3 regions of the Pseudomonas sp. PVC-3-1 genome follow, and region 3 is predicted to be linked to each of the others. Evidence: predicted binding sites of a transcription regulator. Region 3 holds the regulator's gene; each other region holds the start of a gene.

Region 1 (5,455 bases), 2.7 Mb from region 3:
GTTGTCAAACTCGATGCCGGCGGTCTGGCAGGCCTTGGCCAGTACGGTCTGACCGTAGGCGAGGCCGGCAAGGGTCGCGGTGTCGAAACTGGAGAACGGGTGGAACGGGTTGCGCTTCACGCCGCTGCGGTTGACCGCCGCGTTGAGGAAGCCGAGGTCGAAGCTGCTGTTGTGCCCGACCAGGATCGCCCGCTTGCAGCCATTGGACTTCAGCGACTTGCGAATGCCGCGGAAGATCTCGGTCAGCGCCTGTTCTTCCGGTACCGCCATGCGCAGCGGATGGTCCAGCTTGATGCCGGTGAACTCCAGCGCAGCCTGCTCGATGTTGGCGCCTTCGAAAGGCTCCACGCGGAAGAAGTAGGTGTGCTCGGGGAACAGGTAGCCGCTCTCATCCATGCCGATAGTGACGGCGGCGATTTCCAGCAGGGCGTCGGTGCCGGCGTTGAAACCGCCGGTCTCAACGTCCACCACGACCGGCAGGTAGCCACGGAAACGGCGCGCCATCGGGTGGCGCGGGCCGGGCGGGAAGGAACCGTCGAGTTCTTCTTCGAAGATTTCGTTCTCGTCACTCATGCCTCGGTCTCCAGCAGGCGCCAGCGCAGTTTTTCACCGGCGCGCAGCGGGACCACGTCGAAGTCGCCGAAGGGCAGGGATGCCGGTGCTTCCCATTCTTCGCGGACCAGGGTGATGCGGTCGCTGTTGCGCGGCAGGCCATAGAAGTCGGGGCCGTGCAGGCTGGCGAAGCCTTCCAGCTTGTCCAGCGCCTTGCGCTGCTCGAAGGCTTCGGCGTACAGCTCGATGGCGGCGTAGGCGGTGTAGCAGCCGGCGCAGCCGCAGGCCGCTTCCTTGGCGTGGCGCGCGTGGGGGGCCGAGTCGGTGCCGAGGAAGAACTTCGGGCTGCCGCTGACGGCTGCATCCAGCAGGGCTTCCTGGTGGGTATTGCGCTTGAGGATCGGCAGGCAATAGAAGTGCGGGCGGATGCCGCCGACCAGCATGTGGTTGCGGTTGTAGAGCAGGTGGTGGGCGGTGATGGTGGCGCCGACGTTAGCCGGGGCGGCCTTGACGAAGGCGGCGGCATCGCCGGTGGTGATGTGCTCGAAGACCACCTTGAGGGTCGGGAAACGCTCGACTACGCGGGTCAGGTGCTCATCGATGAAGCGCTTCTCGCGGTCGAACACGTCGACTTCGGCACGGGTCACCTCGCCGTGCACCAGCAGCGGCAGGCCGACTTCGGCCATGGCTTCAAGCACGTGGAAGATGTTGTCGACGCTGGTCACGCCAGAATCGGAGTTGGTGGTGGCGCCGGCCGGGTACAGCTTGGCGGCGTGCACGAAGCCCGAGGCCTTGGCAGCGCGGACTTCCTCTGCGCTGGTGCGGTCGGTGAGGTACAGCACCATCAGCGGCTCGAAGCGGCTGCCGGCCGGACGGGCAGCCAGGATGCGCTGGCGGTAGGCGTCGGCTTCGGCGGCGTTGCGTACCGGCGGAACCAGGTTCGGCATGATGATGGCGCGGCCGAAGGTGCGGGCGGCGTCGCCGACGGTTTGCGCGAGTGCGGCGCCGTCGCGCAGGTGGATGTGCCAGTCGTCGGGGCGCAGGAGTGTCAGGCGGTCGGACATGCGGATTCCAGGGGTGCGGTTGCAGCGGGAAGAGGGTGAAATGCTACCGGAAAAGCCCGCCGCCGGCACTCGCTATCAAGTTTTGCCGAGGCCGACCGATAGAATCTGGGACGCCTATTTACCTGTGTGGATGCCACCGTGCGCCAGCCATCTCTACTTCTCCTCACTCTTTGTGCGAGCCTTCCGGCCTGGGCGCTGACCTTTCAGACGCGCATGGAAAGTGCGCAATGGACGGTAGAGGGCGACCAGTTCGAGTGCCGGTTGTCGCAGAGTGTGGCCGGTTTTGGCCTGGGCGAGTTCGTCTGGCGCGCCGGTGAGCAGCCAACCTTCCGCCTCAAACCGCAGACGGGCTGGCTGGGCAGTGGCTCGGCGACCTTGCTGGCGGCCGCGCCACCGTGGCGGCCGGGGCAGGGTGACCTGAACCTGGGGTCTGTGCAGGTGGGTGCGGGCGATGTTCCGTTCAACAGTACGCAGCAGCAGGCCGGGCGCTTGCTCGGCGGTCTGCTGGAGGGCCGCGCGCCGGAAGTGCGCCACCGCACGCGCACCGGCGAGACCCTGCTGGTGCGGCTGATGCCGACGCGTTTCGCGGATGGTTACACGAAGTTCCAGGACTGTTCGACGAAGATGCTTCCGGTCAACTTCGACCAGGTGCGCCAGAGCCAGGTCGGCTTCCCGGACGGCGGCACCGAGGTCGACCCGTTGGGCCGCGCCAAACTGGACATCATCCTGCAGTACATGAAGGCCGACCCGACGGTGAATCGCATCGAACTGGACGGTCACTCCGACAACACCGGCAACCGCCTGGCCAACCGTGAAGCCTCGCGCCGACGCGCCATCGCCGTGATGGAGTACCTCAAGGCCAACGGCGTGGCGGAAGCGCAGATCACCGTGCGTTTCTATGGCGAGCGTTACCCCTTGGTGAAGAACAACTCCGCCGCCAACCGCGCGAAGAACCGCCGGGTGACGGTGAACCTGTCCCGCGAGGCGGTGGCTGAGCAGCCGGCTGTTGAGGCTCCGCCTGCACCTGCCGCAACCGCTCCCACCGCACCGACTCCCGCCGCCAACGCTCCTGCGCAGGGCGCGCCCGCGACGCCTGCCGCCAGCGCCTCCAACCCGCCTGCCACGCCGCCCGCAGTACCCAAGGGTTAAGCTGCGGCGGCGGGTCGCACCGACGATAGTATTTGTCGCTTTGTCGTCAAAAGCTGTCGCCCCTCTGTAAATTATTCCGAGCGGACAGTAGAATCGGTCCCTTTCGTGACAACCCCCGTGGAGTTGAGTGGCATGGCGGACGTGAAGAAGGTAGTCCTGGCGTATTCCGGTGGCCTGGACACCTCCGTAATTCTGAAGTGGCTGCAGGATACCTATAACTGTGAAGTGGTGACCTTCACCGCCGACCTGGGTCAGGGCGAGGAGGTCGAACCGGCCCGCGCCAAGGCCAAGCAGATGGGCGTGAAAGAGGTCTTCATCGAGGACCTGCGAGAAGAGTTCGTCCGCGACTTCGTGTTCCCGATGTTCCGCGCCAACACTGTCTACGAAGGCGAGTACCTGCTGGGTACTTCCATCGCCCGTCCGCTGATCGCCAAGCGCCTGATCGAGATTGCCAACGCCACTGGCGCTGATGCCATCTCCCACGGCGCCACCGGCAAGGGCAACGACCAGGTTCGCTTCGAACTGGGCGCCTATGCGCTCAAGCCGGGCGTGAAAGTGATTGCTCCCTGGCGCGAGTGGGACCTGCTGTCCCGCGAGAAGCTGATGGACTACGCCGAAGCCCACAACATCCCGATCGAGCGCCACGGCAAGAAGAAATCGCCGTACTCCATGGATGCCAACCTGCTGCACATCTCCTATGAAGGCGGCGTGCTGGAAGACACCTGGACCGAGCACGAAGAGGACATGTGGAAGTGGACCGTCTCCCCGGAGAAGGCCCCTGACACCGCGACCTACATCGAGCTGACCTACCGCAAGGGTGACATCGTCGCCATCGACGGCAAGGACATGAGTCCGGCCCAGGTCCTGACCGAGCTGAACCGCATCGGCGGCGCCAACGGCATCGGCCGTCTCGACATCGTCGAGAACCGTTATGTCGGCATGAAGTCCCGCGGCTGCTACGAGACCCCCGGCGGCACCATCATGCTCAAGGCGCACCGTGCCATCGAGTCGATCACCCTGGACCGCGAAGTCGCTCACCTGAAGGACGAGCTGATGCCGCGCTACGCCAAGCTGATCTACACCGGCTACTGGTGGAGCCCGGAGCGCGAGATGCTCCAGCAGATGATCGATGCCTCCCAGGAACACGTGAATGGCGTCGTGCGCCTGAAACTGTACAAGGGCAACGTCATCGTGGTCGGCCGCAAGTCCGACGACTCGCTGTTCGATGCCAACATCGCGACCTTCGAGGAAGACGGCGGCGCCTACAACCAGGCCGATGCCGCTGGCTTCATCAAGCTCAACGCGCTGCGCATGCGTATCGCCGCGAACAAGGGCCGCAAGCTGTTCTAAGCGGACCTTGCAGGAGCGAGCTTGCTCGCGAAGCTTTTGCTTTTTGCGCGGTTCGCGAGCAAGCTCGCTCCTACGAAAAGAACAACAATCCCCGGCCACGAGCCGGGGTTTGTGTTTATAAGCCCGCACTCCGGGCACCTGATGAGGAAAGAATCGATGAGACTGCTGCATACCATGCTGCGCGTCGGCGACATGGACAAATCCATCGCCTTCTACACCGAAGTCCTGGGCATGACCTTGCTGCGCCGCAAGGATTATCCGGACGGCCAGTTCACCCTGGCGTTCGTTGGCTACGGCAACGAGGACGACAATAGCGTCATCGAGCTGACCTACAACTGGGGTGTGGACAAATACGAGCTGGGCACCGGCTACGGCCACATCGCCCTGGAAGTGGCCGACGTCTACAAGGCCTGCGAGGACATCCGTTCGCGCGGCGGCAAGATCACCCGCGAGCCGGGCCCGATGAAGCACGGCACCAGCATCCTGGCCTTCGTCGAAGACCCGGACGGCTACAAGATCGAGCTGCTGAGTCCGCAGCGCAAGGACTGATCCGTCGACCGTCGTCGAAGCGTCCTTGGAAAACCCCGCCCACACCGGCGGGGTTTTTCTTTTCCGGCTGTCATCAGAAAGTCACTGCAGCGTTCATACTCAAGAGGCATCGACGTCGGACGCGTCGATTGCGGAAGCAGTTTCCGCCATTCGCTTGTCACAGTCAGAAGGAGCGCGCTGCGGGCCGGAGAATCCCCGCCGCGACGCTCCCGGCAATGACGGCCGAATGGACGGCCGCATCGATTTATCGGAAGGCCCGCGCCACGGCGCCCGGCTTCCATCGTCAAGGAATACAGCATGTCCCCAAGACCGGTAAACAATGCCTCGGTCAGCCCCAAGGGCAGCCTCGAAACCCTCTCCCAACGTGAAGTCCACCAGCTCAGCGAAGCGGGCTCCGGCAGTACCTACAAGCTCTTCCGCCAGTGTGCCCTGGCGATCCTCAACACCGGCACGCAGATCGACAACGCCAAGCACATCCTCGACGCCTACCGCGACTTCGAGCTGGAAATCCACCAGCAGGACCGCGGCGTGCGCCTGGAACTGTTCAACGCGCCGGCCGACGCCTTCGTCGACGGCGAGATGATCGCCAGCACCCGCGAAATGCTGTTCAGCGCCCTGCGCGACATCGTCTACACCCAGAATGCCCTGAACAGCCGGCGCTTCGGCCTGGACAGCTCGGCCGGCATCACCGACTACGTCTTCCACCTGCTGCGCAACGCCCGCGCGCTGCATGCCGGTGTGGAGCCGAAGATTGTCGTCTGCTGGGGCGGCCACTCCATCAGCACCAACGA
Region 2 (5,455 bases), 1.3 Mb from region 3:
ACCTCTACGGGGGTGTCGGGATGGTTGCCCCATTCCGACCAGGAACCGGCATAGCCCTTGACCCGCGGATAGCCGAGGGCCTTGGCCACCAGGTAGGTGAAGCCGGAACGATGGTGGGTCTGGCAGTGGGTGATCACTTCCTTGTCCTTGGTGATGCCCAGGTCCTGGAGGATCTGCGGCATATCGGTACGGATGCGCAGGGCGCGGGCCGGGTCCATGCCGGCGGTCCATTCGAAATTGACGGCGCCGGGCACATGGCCGGCCTTGGCGGCGAGGACTTTCTGGCCGCTGTACTCGCTGGGGTTGCGCGCGTCCCAGATGGCCAGGTCGGCGGCGCCCAGGCGGCTCTGCAGGTATTCGCGGGTGGCGGTGGGTTCGTCGTGCAGGGTCAGCGGCAGCGGGCCGCCGGCCGGTGCCGGGACGTTCTCGGAGAGCGGCAGGTTGTCCGCGAGCCAGGCGTGCAGGCCGCCATCGACGTAGTGGTACTTGTCGTGGCCGATCACGTCCAGCAGCCAGATGAAGCGGCCGGCCCAGCCGCCGCCTTCGTCGTCGTAGACCACATAGACAGCATCGGGGTTGTGGCCCAGTTCGCCGAACAGTGCTTCCAGGTCGGCCTTGGCCGGCAGCAGGCCCGGAGCCGGTGTGCCACCCAATTGGGTACGCGCGGGGGCGACGAAACGGGCGCCGGGGATGTGGCCCTGGGCGTAGCGTGCGGCGCTGGTCAGGTCGACCAGGATCAGCTCGGGGGCGTCGAGGCGGCTGGCGAGGTCAGCCGGTTCGATCACCAGGGGCAGGGCGGAGAAGGCGGACATGACGGAGACTCCCGGCGGAAAAGGTGGGGGAGGCAAGGCGAGCAGGCGCCTTGGGCTACCCCGTGAGAAGCTGTCCAATGTCTGCCTGAGCTGCACTCGGCGAGACGTTGAACGGGTTCTGAGGGCGGTTAGTTTAAAGGGGAGACGGCGGGGCGCAAACCTTTCGCGGATCAGGAACCCCGCGCCATCTGCTTCACCGCGTGCTCGATGCACTGCACGGTGCGGCCGAAGGCTTGAGCGTGCAAGTCAGCCAGCGGCTGTCCATGACGGTCGGAGACGACCAGCATGACCACTCGCGCGCCGTTGCCCAGCGAGCGCAGCAGCAGATGTTCGCTGGGCAGCAGCGCCTTCAGCGAGCCGGGTATCAGTGCCGAGAACTCGGCCATGTTGGCCGGGCTCAGGCGCAGTTGCCCGGGTTGTTGCAGGAGTTTGCGCAGCACCGGGCTGGCGGCGACTTCCAGCTTGAAGTCGCCAATCTCGCCGTCCAGGCCGAAGTGCCGGCGCGCCTGCAACCAACTGCCGCCCTTGTCGGCCAGCAGGATCATCCCGCGTTGCAGCCCGCAGGCTTGCAGCGCAGCGGTGGCGCAGTCGAGCAATTGCACGGCGTTGCCGAAGGGGCTGGGCGTCTGCATCAGGCGGGTGCAGTGCTGGCGCCATTCGGCGAGGGTGTCCGGTGCCTTGGCCGGTTCCTCTGCCTTCGGCCCGTTGAGCCAGCGGCGCGCATCCCAGGGCCACAGCAGCGCCTCGGCGGGGTGCCAGAGGAGTGGGCGGGCATGGCGGCGGGCGCTCTGCGCGGCGAGGCCGTGGACGGTCTGTTGCAGTTCCTCCAGCGGCATCTGCAGATAAAGGCTGGTCAGGCGCTGCCAGCGCAGCATGTGCACGCCGCCCCAGGACTGGTGCGCGGCCATGGCCAGACTGTTGGCCAGCAGGATGGTGTTGGCTGGTCGGGTCAGCCAGCGTTGCAATTCCGGGTCGGCGTCCAGGCGTTGCTGCTGGCCGAGCGGTTCGTGTTCGGTGTGGGCAACGTGCAGCGCGCGTACCAGCAGGCGCTTGTCGTCACTGAGCAGGGCGTAGCCCTGGCCGACCCAATCCGGCAGCCGCCAGTTGTCGGCCAGCGCGCGGCACAGCGGCAGCAGGCGAGTGCCGAGCAGTTCCTCTTCGACTTCGCTGCTGCAGCGGCCCAGGCCGTAGACCTGGCGCTGCCAGCTTTCCATCAGTTCCGGTCTGGCGCTGGCCAGTGCCCACAGCGGGGCGAGGGTGAACAGGCTGCCCCAGTGGATTTCCTGCCACAGCCGCGCCAGGCGGTTGGCGAACAGGCCGCTGGCCTGCTGCATGGCATGGCGGCTGATCAGCAGCAATTGGCTCAGGGCGCGGGGCATCTGCGCTTCGGGCATCGCCGGCAGGCTGTCGAGCAATTGGGTGACGCGGGTCAGGCCCAGGCGGTTAAGGGCGACTTCCAGGCTTTCCGCCGGATTGCTCCGAGCGCTCTCGGCGCGGTTGGCCTCGCGCAGGATGGCGAAGGCCAGGGTTGGCGCGTCCTGCAGCAGTTCGGCGATGTCGCGGATCGAGCGGCGGCTGTCGTTCAGCGCACGGCGAATATCATCGCGCTGCTCCAGCGGAACCGGCAAAGGCAGATTTTCCAGCTGCGTGAGCCAGGCCTTGAGACGCTCTGGATGAAGCATTTGCTTTGACATGCGTAAGGCGCCGAACTGGTTTTTAGTGTTTTCGGCCTATAGTCTTGCCCGAAATCTCCGATAACAACAGGGAGGCGGGAATCATGCCTCCTTTCTGTTCACAGTTTCAGTCCGGTCCCCATGGCAAAAATCATCGGCATCATCGTCATTCTGGGTAGCGTGCTCGGCGGCTACATGCTCTCCGGCGGCAAGATCGCGGCCATCATCCAGCCGTTCGAAGTGCTGATCATCGGCGGCGCCGCGCTGGGCGCGTTCCTCCAGGCCAACCCTGGCAGCACCTTCATGACCGTGCTGAAGAAGGCGCCGAAGATGTTCGGCAACCGCTTCACCCACACCTTCTACCTGGAAGTGCTGGGCATGCTCTACGAAGTGCTCAACAAGAGCCGCCGCGAAGGCATGATGGCCATCGAGGCCGATGTCGAGGATCCGGCTGCCAGCCCGATCTTCAGCAAGTACCCGGCGGTGCTCAAGGACGAACGCATGACCGCGTACGTCTGCGACTACCTGCGCATCATGTCCTCCGGCAACATGGCGCCCCACGAACTCGAGGGCCTGTTCGACATGGAACTGGGCAGCCTCAAGGAAGACTTCGAACATCCGTCCCACGCCGTGACCCGCGTCGCCGACGCCCTGCCGGGCTTCGGTATCGTCGCCGCGGTGTTGGGCATCGTGATCACCATGGCCCTGCTCGGTCAGGGCAGCCAGGCCGAGATCGGCCACCACGTCGCCGCGGCGCTGGTGGGTACCTTCCTCGGTATTCTCGCCGCCTACGGTTTCGTCGGCCCGCTGGCCAACGCCCTGGAGCACGACGCCAAGGAAGAGCTGAACCTCTACGAAGCGATCAAGGCCTGCCTGGTGGCGTCTGCCTCCGGCATGCCGCCGTCGCTGGCCGTCGAATTTGGCCGCAAGGTGCTGCTGCCGGCACACCGTCCCAGCTTCAGTGAGCTGGAACAGGCGGTACGTGGTCGCTAAGCATGGATAACAACCAGCCGATCATCGTCAAGCGCATCAAGCGCTATGCCGCTGGCCACCATGGCGGTGGCTGGAAGATCGCCTTCGCCGACTTCGCCACCGCCATGATGGCGTTCTTCCTGGTGCTCTGGCTGCTGTCCTCGGCCACGCCGGAGCAGAAGAAGGCCATCTCCGGCTACTTCCAGGACCCGATCGGTTTTACCGAGAGCGCCAGCCCCTACGTCATTGACCTGGGCGGCACGCCGACGCCGGCGCCGGACAAGACGCTGAACCCGCAGATCCAGGCACAGCCGGACGCCGATGAGACGCGCATCAATCCGGACGAGAACGCCAAGATTACCGAGCAGCAGGCTCAGGACGTCGCCGAGCAGGTGGAAAAGGAGCGTCTGGAGCTGCTGCTGCAGGAATTGCAGAACAAGGTCGACGAGAACCCGACCCTGAAGCGCTTCAAGGACCAGATTCTCTTCGAGATCACCCAGGACGGCCTGCGCATCCAGATCGTCGACTCGGACAACCGGCCGATGTTCGACCTGGGCAGTGCGCGTTTGCAGTCGTACTTCGAGGACATCCTGCTGGCGCTGGCCGAGACCATCAAGCAGGTGCCGAACAAGATCAGTATCAGCGGCCACACCGACGCCAAGCCCTACGCCGGCAACGGCGATTTCGGCAACTGGGAGCTTTCGGCTAACCGCGCCAACGCCGCGCGTCGCGCGCTGGAAGCCGGTGGCTACCCGGAAGACCAGATTGCCCGCGTGGTGGGCTACGCCTCGTCCGCGCTGTTCGACCGCGACCAGCCGCTCAACCCGGTGAACCGTCGCATTGACATCATCGTCCTGACCAAGAAGGCCCAACGTGCCATCGAAGGTCAGGATGGCGGAGGCGACAAACCTGCCGATGGCGCAGCTCCCGGCGCTGCCGCGACCAATGGCAATGGCGCGCCGGCCAAGCCGGCGACCGGGCAGGGCGACCCGCTGCCGCCGGACCAGCTCAAGCAGAAGCTCAACCTGTTCGATGACGGCGGCACGCTGAAGCTCGACGAGTTGAACAAGCAGCAGTGATGAACGAAAAAGGCCAGCTGAAAAGCTGGCCTTTTTCTTCGCCTTTTCGCCTCAGATCGGCGAGAGGCTTTTTGTAGGAGCGAGCTTGCTCGCGAACAGAGTCCACTTGCAGTGCCGTCGCTGGGCGGTTCGCGAGCGAGCTCGCTCCTACAGGGGCCCGCAACCTCCGCGCCGCGGACGACCGACGCTCACTTGCCCATCAATATTCGTCTTCCGGCAGGCTGGCAAGAATGTGCCGGTAGCTGGCCATCCGCTGCGGCGAAATACGTCCATCTTCCAGCGCCTTGAGCAATGCACAGCCGGGCTCGCGGTCGTGCTTGCAGTCGCGGAAGCGGCAATGGCCGAGCAGGTCGTGGAATTCGATGAAGCCCGCTTCCACATCGTCACGGCTGACATGGCCGAGGCCGAATTCGCGGATGCCGGGGGAGTCGATAAGATCGCCGCCGGCGGGGAAGTGGAACAGCCGAGCAGTGGTGGTGGTGTGGGTGCCCTTGCCGGTGACTTCCGACAGATCACCAACGCGGGTGTCGACGCCCGGCAGTAGCGCGTTCACCAACGACGACTTGCCCACGCCCGACTGGCCGACGAACACGCTGACGTGCTCGTTCAGCGCGGCGCGCAGGGCGTCCAGGGCCAGTCCGTTGAAGGCGGAAACCTCCAGCAGCGGGTAGCCCAGCTCGCGGTAGGTGCCCAGCAGCGAATCGAGGAAGGGGGCATTGTCCTCGTCGATCAGGTCGGCCTTGTTCAGCAGCAGCAGCGGCTTGATGCCCGCGTGTTCGGCAGCCACCAGGTAGCGATCGATGAGATTGGCGTGGGGTTCCGGGCGCGGCGCGAAGACGATGACGATGCGATCGACGTTGGCCGCCACCGGCTTGAGCACGCCACGCATGTCCGGGCGACGTAGCTCGGAGGTGCGCGG
Region 3 (5,455 bases):
GGCCGGCGCATCAGCGGTGGGCTCGAGGGCATCCATCAGTTGCTCGAACTCGGCATCGGTGATGTCGCCATAGGCAGCAGGAGCAGCAGGAGCTTCCTCTACAACCGGCTCGGCGGCCACCGGAGCGGCAACCGGCGCTTCGGCCGGAGCAGCGTTCGGATCAGCCAGACGTGACAGCGCAGCGAGCAGCTCGGGAGTAGCCGGCGTCGGTTCCTCAGCGTCACGGACCTGCTGGAACATGACGTTGACGGTATCCAGCGCCTGCAGCATCACGTCCATCAGTTCGGCATCCACGCGGCGTTCGCCTTTGCGCAGCATGTCGAAGACGTTCTCGGCGATGTGGCAGCACTCGACCAGCGCGTTCAGCTGGAGGAAGCCCGCCCCACCCTTGACGGTGTGGAACCCACGGAAGATGGCATTGAGCAGGTCCATGTCTTCCGGACGGCTTTCCAGCTCGACCAGTTGTTCGGACAGTAGCTCGAGGATCTCGCCGGCCTCCACCAGGAAGTCCTGGAGGATTTCGTCATCGGCGTCGAAGCTCATTCGGGTGCTCCCTCTACAGCGTCAGCGGACGCTTAAAAACCAAGGCTGGACAACAGATCGTCGACATCGTCCTGACCGGACACGACGTCCTTTCTTGTATCGGCAGCAATCTGCGGACCTTCACCCTTGGACGATCTTTCTTTTTCCACCGCGTCGCGCATGCTCTCGTGGTCATGCTCGATGCCGGCGTAGCGATCGACCTGCCCTGCCATCCAGACCAGCTTCACCAGGTTCGATTCGACCTCGGTCACCAGCTTGGTGACGCGTTTGATCACTTGCCCGGTAAGGTCCTGGAAGTCCTGCGCCAGCAGGATGTCGTTCAGGTGCGCGGAGAGCTTTCGGCTGTCCTGGGCGCTGATGTAGAGGAACTGCTCGACACGCTTGGCGAGGTCGCGGAAGGCTTCGGGACCCAGCTCGCGGCGCATGAAGCGCGACCAGTCTTCCTGCAGTTCCTTGGCCTGGGTCTCGATGTGCATGACCACCGGGGTGCACTCTTCCACCAGGTCCATGGTGCGATTGGCCGCTTTCTCGGTCATCGTCACCACGTAGGACAGGCGGTCAGTGGCGTCGGCGATCTGCGAGACTTCCTGGGCGCGTGGCGAGCTGGGGTCGATCTGGAAGTTGACGATGGCGTTGTGCAGCTCACGGGTGAGCTTGCCCACTTCCTGGTAAAGACCGCGATCGCGCGCCTGGTTGAGCTCGGAGATCAGCTGCACGGCAGTCTGGACTTCGCCGCGTTCGAGGCAGTCGACCAATTCGCGCGCGTGTTTTTTCAGGGTCGACTCGAAGTCACCCGCGGATTCGTTGAAATCCATGACGCCCTCTTGGTCAGCCTCAGCTGCCGACCCGCTCGAAAATCTTCTCGATCTTTTCTTTCAGCACCTGAGCGGTGAAAGGCTTGACCACATAGCCGTTGACCCCGGCCTGAGCCGCTTCGATGATCTGGTCGCGCTTGGCTTCGGCGGTGACCATCAGCACCGGCAGGTGCTTCAGACGCTCGTCGGCGCGGACTGCACGGAGCAGGTCGATGCCGGTCATGCCGGGCATGTTCCAGTCGGTAACGAGGAAGTCGAAGTTGCCGCTGTGCAGCATCGGCAGCGCAGTGGTGCCGTCGTCGGCCTCTGCGGTGTTGGTGAACCCCAGGTCCCGCAGGAGGTTCTTGATGATGCGCCTCATCGTGGAAAAGTCGTCCACGATGAGAATTTTCATGTTCTTGTCCAAACCTGCCTCCATCGATACCAAACGCGCCCTGGCGGGCGTGCCGTCAATTCATTGAGCGCCGTGCGCTCTTTGCTGTGGGCGCGTCAAAGGAACGTCACCCAAAAATTCGTAAGCCTATAACTTGCCTAAGGAAAATCCCTTCAGCACTGCCTCTCAGAAGCAGTCGACGCGAAACTACCCGATGCTCAGCGAGCGCGCCACTCCGCCAGACGCGAACGCAGGCGCGCGGCGCACTGGCTGTGCAACTGGCTGACGCGGGACTCGCTGACGCCCAGTACTTCGCCGATCTCCTTGAGGTTGAGTTCCTCGTCGTAGTACAGGGCCAGCACCAGTCGCTCACGCTCGGGCAGCTTGGTGATGGCGTCGGCCAGGGCCGCCTGGAAGCGTTCATCCTCCAGCCCGTGGGACGGCTCGTTGTCGTGGTGCGATGCGTCTTCGGCAAAGCCGCTACCCTGGTCGCCGTCCTGCAACATGTCATCGAAGCTATACAGACGGCTGCCCTGGGTGTCGCTGAGGATGCCGTAATAATCTTCGAGGCTCATATTGAGTTCGGCAGCAACCTCCTGATCTTTAGCGTCACGTCCGGTGCGCGCCTCGACGGCGCGGATGGCGTCACTGACCATGCGGGTGTTGCGGTGGACCGAACGCGGCGCCCAGTCGCCCTTGCGCACCTCATCGAGCATGGCGCCACGGATGCGGATGCCGGCGTAGGTTTCGAAACTCGCGCCCTTGCCCTGATCGTACTTCTTCGCTGCCTCCAGCAGGCCGATCATGCCGGCCTGCATCAGGTCCTCCACCTGCACGCTGGCCGGCAGGCGGCCGAGCAGGTGGTAGGCGATGCGCTTCACCAGAGGGGCGTGTTTCTGGATCAGCAGTTCCTGGGAGTTGTGCGCCTGTGCCTTGCTGTACATACGCGCTCCGGAGGCCGCGGTCATACGGCCGAACCCGTGGGATGTTGCACCAGGCGCTCGACGAAGAACTCCAGGTGCCCTCGTGGGTTGGCCGGCAGCGGCCAGCTGTCGACCTTCTGCGCCACCGCACGGAAGGCCAGGGAAGCCTTGCTGCGCGGAAACGCCTCATACACCGAACGCTGCTTCTGCACGGCCTTACGCACCGACTCGTCGTAGGGGATGGCGCCGACGTACTGCAGCGCCACGTCCAGGAAGCGGTCGGTGACCTTGGTCAGCTTGGCGAACAGATTGCGGCCTTCCTGAGGGCTGTGGGCCATGTTCGCCAGCACGCGGAATCGGGTCATGCCGTAGTCGCGATTGAGCAGCTTGATCAAAGCGTAGGCATCGGTGATGGACGTGGGTTCATCACAAACGACCAGCAGCACTTCCTGGGCGGCACGGACGAAGCTCACCACCGAATCGCCGATGCCGGCAGCGGTATCCACCACCAGCACATCGATGTTGTCGCTGATATCACTGAAGGCCTGGATCAGGCCGGCGTGCTGCATCGGCGTGAGGTGCACCATGCTCTGGGTGCCCGAGGCCGCCGGGACGATGCGGATGCCGCCGGGCCCCTGGAGGATCACGTCGCGCAGGTCGCATTCGCCTTCGATCACGTCGGCCAGCGTCCGCTTGGGCGACAGGCCCAGCAGCACGTCAACGTTGGCCAGGCCCAGGTCGGCGTCCAGCAGCATGACGCGGCGGCCGAGATCGGCCAGCGCCAGCGACAGGTTCACTGACACGTTGGTCTTGCCTACGCCACCCTTGCCACCAGTGACCGCGATTACCTGAACGGGATGCATACCCATATCAATACCTTGTCTCGTCGTTCGACCGTCACGCTTCTGGCGTTTCGGCTAATCCGGTTGCAGTGCTCTACCGCCTCCGGCGCTCGCGGATCGTCTAACAGAGCATCCGCATCGCTTGGGCGGCCCAAGCGGCCACCCCACGCCCCACACGGGGCTCACAATCTTCAGCTGGCGCGACGCACCGGCTGTTGGTAAAGACCGGCGAACATGTCCGCCATGGCGTCTTCGCAGGGCTCTTCGGGCGACTGCAGGCTCACCGCACGACTCACCAACTGGTGCGCGCGTGCCACATGCAGGTCATCCGGGATCTTCGGCCCGTCAGCCAGATAGGCTACCGGGAGATGCTGGCTGATAGCCAGAGCCAGAGCTTCGCCGAGGCTTCCCGCTTCGTCCAGTTTGGTCAGGATGCACCCGGCCAGCCCACAGGAACGATAGTTCTGCCAGGCGGACTTGAGCACCTGGCTCTGGCTGGTCGCGGCCAGCACGAGGTAATTCTTCACGTTCAGGCTCAGCGACGACAGCGCTTCGAGCTGCATGCGCAGCGCCGGGTCGTTGGCCGGCAGGCCGGCGGTGTCGATCAGCACCAGGCGCTTGCGCGCCAGCGGCGCCATGGCCTGGATCAGCGACTGGCCCGGATCGACCAGGGTCACCGGCACATTGAGGATACGGCCGAGAGTCTTGATCTGCTCCTGGGCGCCGATGCGGAAGCTGTCCATGGACACCAGGGCAATGCTCTGCGCGCCATATTTCAGCACGTAGCGGGCAGCCAGCTTGGCCAGGGTGGTGGTCTTGCCCATGCCGGCCGGGCCGACCAGGGCGATCACGCCACCCTGCTCCAGCAGGTCGATTTCCGCGGTATTGATCGAGCGCGCCAGGTGCGCCAGCAGCATGCGCCAGGCCTGCTTCGGGTCGGCGATGGACGCCACGCGCTCCAGCAGGTTGCGCGACAGATCGGCCGGCAGCCCCATGCGTTGCAGGCGACGCCACAGGTTGGCTTGTTTCGGACGCTGGTTCTGCAACTGGTTCCAGGCAATCGAGCCCAGCTGCACTTCAATCAGTTCGCGCAGGCCGTTGAGCTCGAAGCGCATGGCTTCCAGCGCCTGCTGGCCGGCAGCGGCGGGCGCCGGGGCGACCGGAGCGTCCATGGCTTCGGCGAGGGTCTCGGCAGCGCTGCGACGCGGCGCCTGGGTGCCGTACATTTGACGGTCCTTGCGCACACCATCGCTTGCGCGGGCAGGGGCCGACAGGTCCGCCTTGGCCTGGGCGATCTTCGCCTGGGTCTTGCGCAGTTCGGCTTCCAGCGCCGGGTTCGGCTTGCTGGCAGCCACCGGGGCCTGGTAATCCAGCGCCGCGGTCAGCTCCACGCCGCCGGCGACACGGCGATTGCCGATGATCGAGGCATCCGGGCCCAGTTCGTCACGGACCAGTTTCATGGCCTGACGCATATCAGCGGCGAAGAAGCGTTTTACCTGCATGGTCTTGGACCTCAATTCTGCCCAACGGTGGCAACAATCGTGACTTGTTTGTTGTCCGGGATTTCCTGGTAGGCCAGCACGTTCATGGTGGGAACCGCCATCCGGGCGAATCGCGACATCATCGCGCGGATGGGACCTGCCACCAGCAGAATCGCCGGCTTGCCAAGCATCTCCTGACGCTGCGCCGCCTCAACCATCGAGCGCTGCAGCTTTTCGGCCATTCCGGGTTCCAGCAACATGCCGTCTTCGGAGCCCTGTCCGGCCTTCTGAAGACTGTTGAGCAATATCTGTTCCAACCTGGGTTCCAGAGTGATCACAGGCAGCTCCGGCTCTAGTCCCACAATGGTTTGCACGATTGCGCGGGACAGCGCGACGCGAACCGCCGCCACCATCGCGGCGGGATCTTGACTCTTCGCTGCCACGTTGGCGATGGCTTCGGCGATGGTACGAATGTCGC

The links. The regulator FliA, encoded in region 3, starts transcription of late flagellar genes. The targets are predictions, from matches to a motif close to CTAAAGTTTNNNNNNNNNNNGCCGNTAA.
Region 1: a site for FliA is predicted at 1,691-1,718, ahead of AC2T4A_RS26170 (flagellar protein MotY). Genes of this name have one in related genera too.
Region 2: a site for FliA is predicted at 2,543-2,570, ahead of motA (flagellar motor stator protein MotA). Genes of this name have one in related genera too.

Annotation. Positions count from the first base shown of each region.
Region 1 covers NZ_CM172023.1:5,689,788-5,695,242, reverse strand. The annotation lists gene rnt (ribonuclease T) at 1-573, opposite strand, end outside; gene pyrC (dihydroorotase) at 570-1,616, opposite strand; gene AC2T4A_RS26170 (flagellar protein MotY) at 1,755-2,765, shown strand; gene AC2T4A_RS26165 (argininosuccinate synthase) at 2,898-4,115, shown strand; gene gloA (lactoylglutathione lyase) at 4,272-4,664, shown strand; gene ppnN (nucleotide 5'-monophosphate nucleosidase PpnN) at 4,962-5,455, shown strand, end outside.
Region 2 covers NZ_CM172023.1:1,715,225-1,720,679, forward strand. The annotation lists gene rhdA (thiosulfate sulfurtransferase) at 1-812, opposite strand, end outside; gene AC2T4A_RS07925 (HDOD domain-containing protein) at 983-2,506, opposite strand; gene motA (flagellar motor stator protein MotA) at 2,627-3,478, shown strand; gene motB (flagellar motor protein MotB) at 3,481-4,536, shown strand; gene rsgA (small ribosomal subunit biogenesis GTPase RsgA) at 4,736-5,455, opposite strand, start outside.
Region 3 covers NZ_CM172023.1:2,969,084-2,974,538, reverse strand. The annotation lists gene AC2T4A_RS13965 (chemotaxis protein CheA) at 1-543, opposite strand, end outside; gene AC2T4A_RS13960 (protein phosphatase CheZ) at 576-1,358, opposite strand; gene AC2T4A_RS13955 (chemotaxis response regulator CheY) at 1,378-1,752, opposite strand; gene fliA (RNA polymerase sigma factor FliA) at 1,950-2,699, opposite strand; gene fleN (flagellar synthesis regulator FleN) at 2,696-3,523, opposite strand; gene flhF (flagellar biosynthesis GTPase FlhF) at 3,688-4,998, opposite strand; gene flhA (flagellar biosynthesis protein FlhA) at 5,010-5,455, opposite strand, start outside.